Regions from separate parts of the Shewanella sp. WXL01 genome, predicted to be linked through region 2. Evidence: predicted binding sites of a transcription regulator. Region 2 holds the regulator's gene; the other holds the start of a gene.
What was found. The regulator ArgR, encoded in region 2, controls arginine synthesis, uptake and breakdown. The targets are predictions, from matches to a motif close to ANTGAATANNTATTCANT.
Positions count from the first base shown of each region.

Region 1 (7,497 bases), on a different contig from region 2:
TTTTTTCAACCTCGGGGTAGGTTAAGAATACATTGGAACGTATTGCTTTCTTTGCGGCTAAATCCCAGTCCCAAAACTCATCTCCGCTGCCCCATAATGAAAGTTGCAGTCGCTGTTCACTTTTAGCGACTTTTTCCATCATTTCAACCTTGGTTCGAAACTTCTTTAGCTGCATTGAAACGAGTAACCACACAATTACTGTTGCAGCTAAAAGATAGAGTAGATAAGCCCACCAGGTTTGCCATGGTGCAGGAGCGATATAAATATCTAAGGTTCTGGTAGGGCTATATTGTTGGTTGATGTTACGAGCTCTAACTTGAAATTGATACTGCCCTGGCGCGAGCCCGGTAAAATGTGCCCTGTAACTTTTTTGGTCACTAAACCATTGGTTATGTAGACCTTGCATTCGATACTCATAGCTGATTTGACTCGCGTGATGCAGGTGCACACTATGGAATTTAAATGCAAACAGGGCATCTTTATGACTGAGGTTAAGCATTTTTGCATAACCAATATAGCCTGCTTGTGAGAAGCGATTATTCGGGCCTAATTGCTGTACTTTGCTGAGCAATAGAAACTCGTCAATAACCGGTGTTTTTGGTGCGCGAACAGGCGGTAATGCAGATACTAGTATATGGTTGAATCCGTTAATGCCACCTAAATAAACGCGATTATCACTATCAACAAAACCTGCGCCAAAGTTAAATTCGTTCGCCTGCAGTCCGTCGATATCGGTATAGTTTTTGTAGGAATTTTCTTTGGGATTATAGACAGATAAACCGTTCGAGGTGCCAATCCAAAGCTGATCAATATTGTCTTTCAACATGAGGTAGGCAACATTGTCGATTAAGCCTGAGTCTTTATTTAATAGTTGTACCTGTTTGCTATTCGGGTCGAAAGCAAAAACGCCATCGCTGGAGGAAATCCATAGCTTTTCGTCAATGATATAAGCTTTAAATAGGTGCTTGCTGGGGAACTGTGGCAGTGTTTGCGGCGAATATTCGGTCATTTTACCTTGGGGCGTCATCTGAATAAGGCCGCCGCCATAGGTTAAAATCCAGTAGTTGTTTGCATCGTCCTGAAGAACGTTTGTCACTTCGTTGATTGGCAATCCATAACTATCATCGCTACTTGCAGCCCAGGTTCGAAATCCATTTTCTTGCCCCAAGAATAGGCTTAAACCGCCATCTTTAGTCGTCACCCAGGCTTGTTGCTGATTATCAAAATACAGGCTGTAGAGGTAGTCACTAGCTATGGTTTTTGGGTCGCTGGCGTTGTGGCGATACTGCTTGATATTGGCATTGTGACTGTCATACAGGTATAGGCCTTCACCTCGGGTACCTATCCAATACGTCCCTTCGGCGTCTTGTTTAATGAAGCTAATAAAGCTGTAAGGGTTAAAATCAGGATGTTCAAAGCGGCTAAACCCAATGATTTGTTTGTCTGCAGACTCATCTGCTAAATACAAACCTTGAGCAGTGCCTATCCATAGCTGATTACTGCTGTCTCGATAGATGCTACGTATGTCGGTATCAAGCAGGTTATGGTTGTCAAAGCTGTATTGATTGATAGTGTTAAAAACCAAGCCATTGAGGTAGGTCTTGCTTAAACCATCGCCTTTGCTGCCTATCCACAATTGGTTTTCTTCGTCAAGCCAGAGTTTGGTCATTGCCGTGCTGCGCAGGCTAGTGATATTGCCCGGCTCGTATTTGAGGTGCTTAAATTCACTTCTGTCCTGACTAAGCCATCCTAGGCCTGCATTTGCAAATGCAATCCATAAATTATTTTGTCTGTCTTGCTGTAGATCACTTATTGCAAAGCCCGTTAGGCTTGCTGGTAACATATCTTGTTTAAGCTCAACTAATGGGTTGCTGTATTGATCTGCAAGTAGTGATACACAAATTAGCGCATCTTGCTCATTGGCGACCCATAACCTGTGGTCTTCTCCCTGAGTTATAGCGTGAATCGGTTGATTTAAGGCAGGGTGTTGAAAACCATGAAATCGCTTGGCATGACTATCAAATAGCTGCAGCCCATTTTCGTGCGCTACCCACACCCGTTTTAAATCGTCAAAGTAGATGTGGGAGATATTCTCACCACTTAAATTGGCTTGATTAAGTTTATATTGGCCAGTGACATTGAGAGATTTAGGGTCAAAGATAAAAATCCCTTGGTCACTACCGAACCAGATGTTTCCTTCATTGTCTTCGCTAATAGCTTGTATACCAGTTTGTGGCAGATCAGTGACATCTTTAAAATGCTCAAAGGCATCGTTTTTGTGGTCATAGCGATTAATACCATCGCTTAAGGTACTCAGCCAGAGTTGTCCGCTCTTACTGTAGTAAAGGTGGCTTATGTGGTTGGCTGATGGGCCTGAGTTGCCATTTTTTAAATAGACTTTGATTTCAGCGCCATTGTAACGATTTAGCCCTGCTTGCGTCGCGACCCACAAATAGCCACTTTGATCTGTAACTAGATCGTTGACTGTATTCATCGATAAACCATGCTCAGCTGCTAGGGTTTCAAACTGTATAGATGCGGCAACTTGACCACTCAAAGCAAGAGTGGCCATCAAGGTTAAACAAAGTTGGCTGAGGGAGTTTACAAGCGCTTTCAAGCACAATTCCTATTTCAGTAAAAGGTATTAACGATACTGAAATAAGTGTAGGTGGAATTTGAATAATTGCGAGAAAATCAATGAAATACAAAAGGAGCACCGAAGTGCTCCTTTTAAGGTTTTAGGCTCTGCGCAAAGCCGCTTGATAGGTCAGGTTTTATACCAATAGGTGACCCATTAGGGCAATCACAGGTAGGGTGACCAGAGTACGTAGGATAAATACCATAAATAACTCGAAGAAGTTAACCGGGATCTTACTACCAATCAGTAGCGCACCCACTTCACTCATATAAATCAGCTGAGTGACTGATAGCGCAGCAATCACAAAGCGAGTGAGATCTGACTCAATTGAGCTTGCAAGAATTGATGGAATGAACATATCCGCAAAACCCACCACAATCGTTTGCGAGGCAGCACTTGCTTCAGGGATTTGCAATAGCTCTAGCAGTGGAATAAATGGCATGCCTAGGTAGGTAAAGATTGGCGTATGTTCAGCTAGAATCAATGCAACTGTACCAATCGCCATGACAACAGGGATAACGCCAAAGACCATATCAATGGCATTCTTCGAACCTTCAGATAAAAGTTGTTTCACGCCGCCCGCTTTCTCTGCGCGTTTTAGCGCTAGACCAAAGCCCCAACTAAAAATTCCATGTTCGGTAGGAATGCTCTCGCTATCTTGTTTGGCTTCACTACCATCGATGTATTCATCTTTCTTCCAAGACAGAGGTGGCAGCTTAGGTACTATGATCGCAGCAATAATACCGGCTAAACAGACAGTGATGTAAAAAGGTACGAATAAGTGCTCAAGCTTAACTTGTGAAATTACTACCAGACTAAAGGTAATGGATACCGCCGAGAAAGAGGTACCGATTACAGCGGCTTCTCTTTGAGTGTAGAAGTTTGTTTCGTATTGCTTATTGGTCATCAAAATACCAACACTGCCATCGCCTAACCATGAAGCCATACAGTTAACTGCACTACGACCCGGAAGATTAAATACCGGGCGCATGATTTTGGTTAGCAAAGTGCCAAAAAACTCTAGCAAGCCAAAGTTGAGCAGTAGTGGGAGTAACATACCTGCAAAGATAAATACTGAGAAGAGTGTTGGGATCAAGTCGTTTAGTACAAATCCACCTGTTGCCCCCGAAATGATTGGTTCAGGGCCAATCTGAAATTGTGCCATCACAATGAAAATAGCACCGAAAACACGTACTACGCTCCAAAATGGCGATACGTTAAGTAAGGTATTGAGAAAGTGGCTTTGAGTGACTTGTTTCGGTTGGCTGACTTTCACAACTATAGTGACTAAAGCCATTAACACGACAATGCCAGTTGCAATGGCTGGAATGATATCGCCAAAGTAGGCTTGCACACCTTTTGACAATACTGCAATTGGAATCGTGATTGCATCGTTATGACTAATCGGTGTCATAAATAATAACAGACCTATGATTGATGGGATCAAAAAGGTCAGTATGGTTTTTAAACTGTGTTGTTGTTTTTGTGTGGTCACTTTATTTGGCCTTTGTTCTTAAGTGCAACTGAGGTTGCGTTTAGCTTGCCGTCGCAGTTAGGTAGGAGTTCCTTCCCATAAGGGCGCAAGATTACTCTCAATATAGTTTGAAGTAAAATGATTAGTGGTTTGAATATTTATTTGCTTAAAGTGATTAGTTATTTTGCTGTCTGGTTCACATATTAAAATATATAACAATCAATGTGTTAAATAAATGTTTACCACTGGTTTGTGGGTGTCTTGTTTGGTGTGAAATGTATGTTACTTGGTGGGGCGTTATTTTTTGTTTTGAGCATGTCAGTTCCAGCTGCCACATCATGGAACTTAGAATGAAATTAATAACGAGTATAGCCAGTAGTATAATTACTGAACGAAAAACTGATTAACTTTACGTGAAAGCAAGAGGCAGCCCCATTTTTTTTTGTTCAACTTGAGTTAAGCTAGAGTTGATAAAAAATAAAAGCATACTGATGACACAACAAAAAAGAATTTCAAATCTAGCATTTCGCTTCGGTGCCCTAGGGATATTTGGGATTGCACTAGGATGGGCTATTGCCATTTTGATTGAGGTCGACAGTCTGTTGCATATCCCTGAGTTTATGGCGCGCACCAGTTTAAGCGAGCTAGGTACCTACTCAAAATCGCCTGCAGCGGTTTTTTTAAATGGTGGATTATTTTTTGGTAGTTTAAGTGTTGCTCTAAGCTGTTTACTGGCATTGCAATTATCAAAAGGCGTCGCTCACGGCGTCTTTTGGTTTGCTTTAGCTTTGCAGTTTATCACGTTAGCCGCTACGGGTTTGTTCCCTATGAATGTGCACCACCTGCATATGAATGCGGTATTTGCTTATCTTTGTTCAGGCGTTTTATTAGCGGTGAGTTTATTGAGTGTTAGCAAATACTTATCGCCGAAGCTGATGTGGTTAGCTAGAGTTATTGCGTTTTGGGTGGTTGTTGCCCATGTCGCTTTATTGGTTATCCCACAATACATTGAAATGTCGCAGTCAAAACCACTGCTTAATTACCTTATCGTTGTCGACCAAATCACGTCTATCTCACCAAAACCTGAGATTTGGTGGCAAGCCATGACTTACTGGAGTAGTTTGGCGTGTGTAGTTACTACAGCAATTATTAAACTAAATGCTGTGCGCAGCAGTTATCGCTAATCGCTGCGCACACAGTTATGTTGAAATATCCCTAGCTTGTTTGCGAAGTCATACCAGCTTGCCCAAACCAATAACCATTGCAATCTAATTGAGTGTTTTGATTTATGCCCAACTCATGGGATTGAAGCTCGTCAGCTCTTGAGAGCGCCGGTGCTGCAAGCTGCTCAAATGCCTGTTCAGCAATGACAAGATCATCAATGCTTCTTGCTGATAAACGCCAATAGTCGATACCCATTTGCTTCATATCATCCAATTCAGATAACAAGTTGATGCACCTGGCTGATTGAGTTTGAATGCCATTGAGCCTTAGTAGTGGTTGATTTTCCTGAGTCTGAACCAACAGCCCTTTTGGGTGCTGCTGACAGATGGTTTGGCAGTTGTCTTTATTTAGATTGAAGTGCTTAGCGGTAAAGCATCTTGCTGAGTGCGCTAATGGGATATGACCAAAACCGAATACTTCTACTTCAAATGCAGGCTTGGGCGTCATCACGTTATCGAGCCAGGCTTTAGACAGTTCATAAGGCATGACAAAACGAGTCATACCCTGTTTATGTAATAGCTCAAGTGAGGCGCGGTTGTAGTTGTTGATTGTCGGGCCGCAAACAAAGCCAAGCTTTGCCTGACTAGCTAGTTGAACCCCTGCCATATCATTGGCTTCAATTTGCCATTGGCCATTGTCGACGTAACGCTTAAGCTCAGTAAGCTCTGACTGGGCTTCAATGAGCGCCATGGTAGACAGAACAACATTTTTACCTGCATCGCTAAGTTGATGGACAATGGCAAGATAGTCTTTAAACTTTAGCTCGCGGCGCCTGCTGCAGACGGTTTCACCTAGATAAACCGTGTCTACCTTGCTTTGAGCTACCTGATTGTAAAAGTGTTCAGTATCTGCTTTTGACCAGCAGTAATGAATTGGGGCTAGAGATATTTTCATTGTGTTACTCGCTACTGCCATTGGCGGGCATAGGCCCCAAGTGTGGTGATTTGACCTTCAGATACCTTGGCAAGTGCCTGATCCCAGCTTGCTTGTGATACAAACTGCTCGGGTGAGCGCAGGTAGCTGTCAATGGCTTCACGCCATACTTTAGCTACTTGGGCAACATAGGCTGGGCTGCGTTGGCGTCCCTCAATTTTGAGAGAACGTATGCCAGCCTGAGCAAGCTCAGGAAGCAGGCTTAGGGTATTGAGGCTAGTAGGGGATTCGAGCAGGTGTTGTGGCTCATGTGTATGCTCGCTGAGATAGCGACCTTTACATACCACAGGGTAGCCAAGGTGCTGATCTTTACTTGAGCGCTCAATCAGCACTTCATTTAAACGAGTGAGTTTGTCGTCGCCATCATCTTGCCATCGTACATGCTGCGCTGGTGAGCATGAGCCGCCTGTATTGGGTGATTGTCCCGTCACATAAGAGGATAAGTGGCAGCGACCTTCCGCCATAATGCACAAGCTACCAAAAGCGAATACTTCCAAATCTACTGGACTCACTTTAGCGAGATCTTTTACCTGCTTCATCGACAGCACTCGCGGTAGTACAGCGCGCTCAATATTAAAGTTTTCTTTGTAGAACTGCAGCGCAGCTAAGTTGGTAGCGCTGGCCTGTACAGATAAGTGCAAAGGTAAATGTTTATGTTTGCTGGCGGCATAATCAAGCAAGGATAAATCTGCCACAATTAAAGCATCCAATCCAAGGTCGGCAGCGATATCTACCGCTTGATACCAGCGTGATTCTTCACCTGGTTTTGGGAAAGTATTAAGCGTGAGAAAGATTTTTTTATTCTGTTTTTTAGCGAGCACTATTGCTTTAGCGAGTTGCTGCTCGTTAAAGTTTAAACCAGCAAATGAGCGGGCATTGGTATCGTTTTTAAGTCCTAAATACACCGCATCGGCGCCGGCATTAAAGGCCGCTTTCATTGATGCTAGATTGCCTGCTGGGCAAAGTAATTCCATAGATATTGCTCTTGTTTTTATGCAGAAATGGAGTGTAAAAGTGAATGACTGTAAATGAATTGATTTAAAACAGGTTTCGCTTGATAAACTCACAGTAAAATGGCGCTTTTTGAATCTTCTAATCGCGGGAATCCAATGTCACAGGCTATCACTCAAAAAATCGCCAAAGATATTTTTACTTTTGCGCCAAAACTTAGCAGGCAAACTCTAGCTTTAGTGCCAGATAAGCTAAAACTCGACTTGTTGAGCCAGCT
Region 1 covers NZ_JAAIKQ010000001.1:915,696-923,192, forward strand. Annotated here, with positions in the region: gene G3R49_RS03960 (two-component regulator propeller domain-containing protein) at 1-2,617, opposite strand, end outside; gene G3R49_RS03965 (YjiH family protein) at 2,775-4,133, opposite strand; gene G3R49_RS03970 (hypothetical protein) at 4,604-5,296, shown strand; gene G3R49_RS03975 (U32 family peptidase) at 5,328-6,230, opposite strand; gene G3R49_RS03980 (peptidase U32 family protein) at 6,242-7,243, opposite strand; gene G3R49_RS03985 (SCP2 domain-containing protein) at 7,379-7,497, shown strand, end outside.
Region 1: G3R49_RS03965 (YjiH family protein) is a predicted target of ArgR. The motif match lies at 4,262-4,279, and genes of this name have one in related genera.

Region 2 (7,497 bases):
ACCGCTTACTTTACTCGACTTTTCAATCAATGATTTATATCAGTACTTTGGCGCACAAGGCCCTGGTTTGTTGTTTACCGGCAGTGTGTTCGCCCTGGTATTTGCTTTTTGTGTGCGCTTTATGGCGATAACCATTGGCAGCATTGAGAACAGTTATAAGCGCATTTCGCCATCATTAGATATGGCCAGTATTACTATGGGACAAAATCCTAAGCAGTTGTTGTGGCGAGTACACCTACCACTACTGAAAAAGGGTATCTTTGCTGGCGCGCTGTTAGTGTTTATTGAAAGCATGAAGGAGTTGCCCGCAGCGCTATTGCTAAGGCCTATCGGCTTTGAAAACTTAGCTACCTATGTTTTCCAGTATGTATCTGATGAGCAGCTGGAGCTAGGCGCGCTATCTGCCATTGTGATTGTGCTGGTTGGTTTAATTCCGCTTATCTATTTGAATCGTTCCCTGGAGCAAAAGAGCTAAATGTCTACGTTAACCATTGAAAATGTCTCAAGTGCTTACGACGGCGAGCTGATCTTAAAAAAGCTCAATCTAACCCTAAAGAAAGGCGAGATAGTCGCACTACTTGGGCCAAGTGGTTGTGGTAAAACCACACTACTAAGAGCAATTGCAGGCTTGCAACCCATTACCCAAGGGCGCATTGCTATCAATGGCACTACCTTAAGCGATGAGGGCATATTTGTACCGAGTGAGCAACGTGGCATAGGGATGATTTTTCAGGACTATGCGTTGTTCCCACACATGACAGTAGCTGACAATATTCTTTTTGGCGTAAATGGCTTGTCTAAAGCGCAGCGTCAGCAGCGCTTGCATGAAATGCTTGAGTTAGTGAAGTTAACTGACCTTGGTGAGCGTTATCCTCACGAGCTTTCTGGTGGCCAGCAGCAAAGGGTATCGATAGCCCGCGCATTAGCTTATGAGCCAGATGTGTTGTTGTTAGATGAACCGTTTTCAAACATCGATAGTCAAGTGCGCAGTGAAATGATGTTAGAGATCCGCCAAATCCTTAAGCAGCGTAACGTAAGTGCTGTGTTTGTCACCCACAGTAAAGATGAGGCCTTCGTATTTGCAGACAAGCTAGCGCTATTTGAACACGGCGCTATCGCCCAGTTTGGTCTAGCAGAAGACTTGTATCACCAACCAAATAGCCGCTATGTGGCAGAGTTCTTAGGCGCAAGTAATTACCTTAATGTTCAGCAAGTTAACGGTCAGCGTTTATCCAGTGTGCTAGGTGAAATGATCACAGACCAAGTTATTGATATTAATCAGCTAGGCTTTGGTAAAGGGCAATTATTGCTGCGCCCCGAACAATTACAAATTGAAGCCAGTGAACAAGGTAATGGTGTGGTGCGAGACAGACGCTATATTGGCACGGCTTGCCAATATTGGGTTGAAGTTGAAGATCAAGTATTCGAAGTTCGCAGCTCAGAATTGAACCTAAAACCGCAACAAAAAGTGCAATTGACTGCTAAAGTTGAGCCCATGGTGATATTTTAGAGTCGACGTTTGTCCTAATGTTAAAAGTGTGAGATATAGCTATGTATTAGCAAAAGCGGTAAGTTAGATTCTCATGTTGGGTTAAGCCCTATTTTTTATTATTGCAGTTTTAGTTACTTAGGCCGACATAGATAAGGTGGTAGATCTCAAAATGGATAATCAAACTATGCCTCGTGAACAACTTGGAATATGCGCTGAGGGTAACCTGCACAGTGTGTATTTAATGTTTAACGTCAATGAGGGAGCCGAAGCTCAACTGCGTGCATCGTTGGCTAGCGTAGCTCAATATATTTATGAGTTGACGGATCAATTTTCAGACAGCGCCTTTAACGGCTTTGTGGCGATTGGTGCAAACTTCTGGGACAGCTTTTATCCGCAAGGTCGCCCTGCATTATTAAAGCCGTTTCCATCGATGCAAAAAGATAATCGCGATGCCCCAGCGATTGAGTTTGATTTATTTGTTCACCTGCGTTGTGACCGTTTTGACATCTTGCACTTGGTTGCCAATGAAATTAACCAAATGCTAGAAGATAGCGTTGAGCTAGTTGATGAAGAGCGCGGCTTTAGATTTATGGACAGCCGCGACCTGACAGGCTTTGTTGATGGCACTGAAAACCCTAAGGGTCGCGGCCGTCAAGAAGTAGCGTTAGTTGGCGATGAAGACGAAGCATTCAAACAAGGCACCTATGTGCACGTACAAAAGTTTGCCCACAATCTAAGTAAGTGGAATCGCCTGCCAGTTCGCAAGCAAGAAGACATTGTTGGCCGAACGAAGGAAGACAATATTGAATACGCAAGCGAAGACAAGCCACTGACCAGTCACATTAAGCGTGTGAACTTGAAGTCGGCTGAAGGTAAGTCGTTAGAGATTTTGCGTCAAAGCATGCCTTATGGCTCGGTAAAAGAACAAGGACTGATGTTTATCTCAGTTTGCCGCACACCAAGTCATTTTGAAGAGATGCTTAAGAGCATGGTGCACGGTGACGAGCATGGTAACTTTGACCACCTAATGAACTTTACTAAAGCGCTTACTGGCTCGTCGTTTTTCGCGCCATCATTAGATTTTTTACTGCAGTTTGAGCAGGGTTAAAGTGTAAAGCCCTATTTAACCGCGCTTAAAGTAGATATAAAGCAATGCCTAGGCATTGCTTTTTTGTTGCCTTGAAGCCGCGAAATCTTGATACATGAGTTGTAATTTGGCCTGAAGATACCAGTTTGGCGTGATTGGAATGCACTGTGGCGTGATTGGATATGAAATGGCGTGAATGAATAGCATAAAATTTGCTCATCGATTGGCGCAAATGCCAACTTGGTGACGACAATGGAGAGCAAACAAATGACACAAGCAAAATCGAAAGCAGGTACAGCGTTGGTGACAGGTGCATCAAGCGGTATAGGTCTCGAGTTAGCAACAATTCATGCTGAAAAGGGAGGTGACCTTATTTTGGTGGCCCGCTCCGAAGGCAAGCTAACTGAACTTAAAACCGAGCTAGAGAAGCGCTATCAGGTAAAGGTTGAGGTTATTGCATGCGACTTATCAGAACCTGACTCGGCAAACGCGTTATTTGAGCAAACACAGGCAAAAGGTTTGCAAGTAGATGCGCTTATTAATAATGCTGGTTTTGGCGGCCACGGTTTGTTTCATCAGCGAGAGTTAAGTGCAGAGCAAGCTATGATGCAGGTAAATATGATCACATTGACCAATCTGACACACCTTTACTTACAAGGAATGGTTGAGCGAAATTACGGTAAAATTTTAAATGTGTCTTCAACCGCATCGTTTATTCCTGGTCCGCTTCAGGCGGTGTATTACGCGACGAAAGCTTATGTAACCTCCTTCTCACAAGCATTGGCGGAAGAGGTTAAAGCAAACAATATTACGGTTACAGCACTGTGCCCAGGCGCCGTTGCCACTGGCTTTGTTAAAGCTGGCGATCTTGAAGGGGTAGAGATTTTTGATAAAGCCAAAACTCCGCGTTCGGTGGCTGAATGTGGCTATCAAGCCATGCAACAAGGTGAGTTAGTTGCCTTTAATGAGTCATCTCTTAAGTTTATGCTTAACTGGATTACACCACTTCTGCCTCGCAAGCTGGTACTTAAGTTTTCGCGTCAGGCAATGGAAAAGTCGAGTTAATATATCAGCTAACCGTGGAGCCAACTGCAATGAAAACAGCCAGTAAATTTAATATACCGAGCAATTGGTTGGTGCTATTTAACGATTTAGGGCTTGAGCTTGAGCAAATTCTTGCATTCAGTCAACTCCCTGCTGGTTTGTTTAAAAGGTCAAAGGTGCAGCTAACGCCTGAGCAGTACTTTCAATTATGGATTGGGATCGAGGCTGCTGCAGAGGTCGCTAATATCGATATTGCACTCAAGTTTGCCGAGGTTATGAGTTTTGAGCAGTTTGATGCACCAATTTTTGCTGCGATTTGCAGCCCTAATCTCAATGCCGCAGCCAGCCGACTAAAGCAATTTAAACCGCTAATAGGGCCGATGATTTTGGACATAGAGCAAACAGTGCAATATACAGAGCTATCAACACGCTGTTATGGCCATAGTGGTAAGCTGCCTAAGGTACTGAGTTTAGTTGAGCTGGTGTTTTTTACTCAGCTTACCAGGCTAGCGACGCGCCAGCACATTAAACCAATTGATATAGTCGTGCCTGAGCAATTGGATGATATGCAGGCTTACGAAGATTATTTTGGCTGCAGTATTCGCCAAGGTGTGCAAACCGCGATTAAGTTCAGCGCCAGCGATGCTAAGGCGCCGTTTTTAACCAGTAACGAAACCATGTTGCACATGTACGAGCAAGGGCTAGTTGAACAGTTAGAGGCTATCGGCGCAAAGGACTCAACTTCTAGTCTGGTATTTAGTTGCTTGCTTGATTTGTTGCCTCAAGGGAAATCTGCCATTGATGATGTTGCAGCAGAGCTGGCAATGAGCAAGCGCACTTTGCAGCGAAAACTAACCGAGCAGGATTCAAGTTATCAGTTGGTGCTTAAACAGGTACGCCAACACTTAGCCGATTATTATTTGGAGCAAACAGACCTGCCGTTAATCGAAATTTCGTTCTTACTCGGGTTTAAAGAGTCGAACTCATTTATTCGGGCATACAGTGGTTGGAGTGGAGTATCGCCAGCGAGAACTCGGCATTAGTTGATACTCTTTCCTGCGTTAGAAACTAAAAAGCCACCTTGGCTAGACTCACTTAGACTAGAGTAGGGTGGCTTTCTCAATTGTGTTCAGACTTACTCGCTGTAGTTAAACAGTGATTTAACCGTCTCTAGCGTGTCATCAATGGTGGTGATATTTGATGGTGAGATGAAGATGGTGTCGTCACCAGCAATCGTCCCCAAAATACCTTCTGGCTTACCGATGGAGTCTAATAGGCGTGCGATTAACTGCGCTGCACCTGGGCTGGTGCGTACTACAATCATCGCCTGGTTGTGGTCAACATCGAGCACTAGGTTTTTAAGCGGGCTACCGGCCGTTGGCACGCCTAATTCTGCTGGTAAGCAGTAAACCATTTCTTGCTTAGCGTTACGTGTGCGTACAGCGCCAAACTTACTTAGCATGCGCGATACTTTAGATTGGTTTATGTTGCTGAATCCTTCCGCCTGAAGTGCGTTAACAATTTCACTCTGGCTACCAAAGCGTTCTTCTTTAAGGATCGCTTTAAAGGTCCTGACCAATTCATCCTGATTTTTGGTTGCTGGCATAATGTTAGTTTCTTCTTATGATTGTTATTCAAAAAACCGCTGTATTTTGAATAGAAATTGCATCAAAGTCAAGAATACCCCTTTGTTGGTGAATAAAAATTCACTGATTTAACTAAAGTGTGACAAGCGTTTGCGTGTGCAGTACACCTTTGTCGCAAAAATGCGTTACAAAGTGGACTAATTCTCAGTCAGCCTGCGTCACATGACGTAGATCATCTTTTGCCTTTGTATGTCTTGCTAGACTTGCCCCCGTCATTTTTTGCAAGTTAACAAATCAAGGTAAAGACATATGTCAACGCAAACCCCTTCAGTGTTTTCGCGAGCTTGGTCTCGATGGATGGCTGTTCCGCTTTGGATGCAAATTCTTATTGGTATGACGCTAGGTATTGCTGTTGGTGTCGGGCTTGGAGAAAGTGCAACTTACCTAAAGCCGATAGGAACTATCTTTGTTAACACTATTAAGATGCTTATTGTGCCGCTGGTGTTCTGCTCGTTAATTGTAGGTGTGACCTCCATGCAAGACACCGCCAAAATGGGACGGATTGGTTTCAAATCTTTCGTGTTCTACCTTGGCACGACCGCGTTCGCAATGACAATTGGCTTACTTGTGGGGCATATTTTGCAGCCAGGAGCTGGGCTAGATTTAGTGCAATCGGGCGTTGATGAAACCGTAAAGCAAGCGCCGTCGTTGATGGAAACCTTGATTAACATAGTGCCGACTAACCCTGTTGCTGCACTGGCTAGTGGTCAAATTCTGCAGGTGATTGTATTTGCGGTTGCGTTAGGTATTGCGTTAGTGCTGATTGGCGAGCGTGGTCAGCCAGCGATTAAAGTATTCGAAAGTCTAGCTGAAGCTATGTTCAAGCTAACTGACATGGTGATGAAGCTAGCGCCATATGGTGTGTTTGGTTTAATGGCTTGGGTTGCTGGAGAGTATGGTCTAGACATGTTACTTCCACTGATTAAAGTTATCGCTGCAGTTTACATTGGCTGTGTTTTACATATCGTAGGTTTTTACAGCGCTGCATTAGTCTTACTGGGTAAGCTCAACCCAGTGCACTTTTTCAAAGGCATTAGCAATGCCATTGTTGTGGCTTACACCACCTCAAGCTCGGCAGGCTCGCTGCCAGCTAGTATGAAGTGTGCTAATGAGCTTGGCGTAAATAAGAAGATCTCTAGTTTCGTATTGCCGCTAGGAACAACCATCAATATGGATGGCACAGCTCTGTACCAGGGCGTGACCGCTTTGTTTGTCGCTCAGGCTTTTGGTATTGATCTAACCTGGGTTGATTATGTCACCATTATTCTAACTGGGACTTTGGCTTCAATTGGCACAGCAGGTGTGCCTGGCGCAGGTCTAGTGATGCTAACTCTAGTATTAACCACTGTTGGTCTACCATTGGAGGGTGTGGCGATTATTGCTGGTATCGACCGCATTTTGGATATGGCGCGTACCACGGTTAATGTATGTGGTGACTTAACCGCAACCACCATTATTGCTCGCAGTGAAAATGAGCTGAACGTGCAACAATACCAAGCGGATACATCAAGCAAGGAAAGCTAACGCTAGAAAGTTGCAGTTAAGCATAATAAGCTCTGATTTCTGCATTCAAAACAAAGGCCGTAATATCGATATTACGGCCTTTATTATTTTGCAGGAGTGTCTGTTTTTATCTAGTAAATTCTTAGTTAATGTGACTGAGATTTAGTTAGCTCAAATAACACCTGACCTTGTGCATCAAGTAGGTACAGTTTGGTTTTAGCAAATTGATATTGGCTGACCTTAGGCAGTGAGTCCATGAACATCCGCTCTTGCTTCACTAGCCCATCAACACAAGCTTTACGGGTGCTGCCAAGACTTTGTAGAGTTAATTGCGTCTGTTGATACTCATAGCTGCCGCTAAAACGATTGCAGCTATTATTGCCTGACAATTGGCCGTCTTGTTCAAATGTGATTCTAGGCTTGCTGTAGGATGCAACTGGCTCACCTGCAATATCTGTTACTGACCATTGTCCAGACAAGGTTTCAAATAGCTGCTCGGCATTAACTGCAGTAGGTTGGTTTGAGCACGCTGTTAAGGCGACAACAAGTCCACTGACAGCTAAAAATTGTTTTATCATAAGGGCAATCCATCAAAGTCACGCGTTAGCGGCTATTTTAGCGATTGCTGCACCAAAGTGTAACTAGGCATCACAAACTAGCAGCTTAATTTATGTTAATTTAGGTGGCTAACGGAGCGATAGGCCATCTTCAGGGGAGTTTTAGTG
Region 2 covers NZ_JAAIKQ010000004.1:198,796-206,292, forward strand. Annotated here, with positions in the region: gene G3R49_RS12355 (iron ABC transporter permease) at 1-475, shown strand, start outside; gene G3R49_RS12360 (ABC transporter ATP-binding protein) at 476-1,510, shown strand; gene G3R49_RS12365 (Dyp-type peroxidase) at 1,662-2,600, shown strand; gene G3R49_RS12370 (SDR family oxidoreductase) at 2,847-3,644, shown strand; gene G3R49_RS12375 (AraC family transcriptional regulator) at 3,674-4,666, shown strand; gene argR (transcriptional regulator ArgR) at 4,759-5,229, opposite strand; gene G3R49_RS12385 (dicarboxylate/amino acid:cation symporter) at 5,519-6,793, shown strand; gene G3R49_RS12390 (META domain-containing protein) at 6,919-7,350, opposite strand; gene G3R49_RS12395 (hypothetical protein) at 7,495-7,497, shown strand, end outside.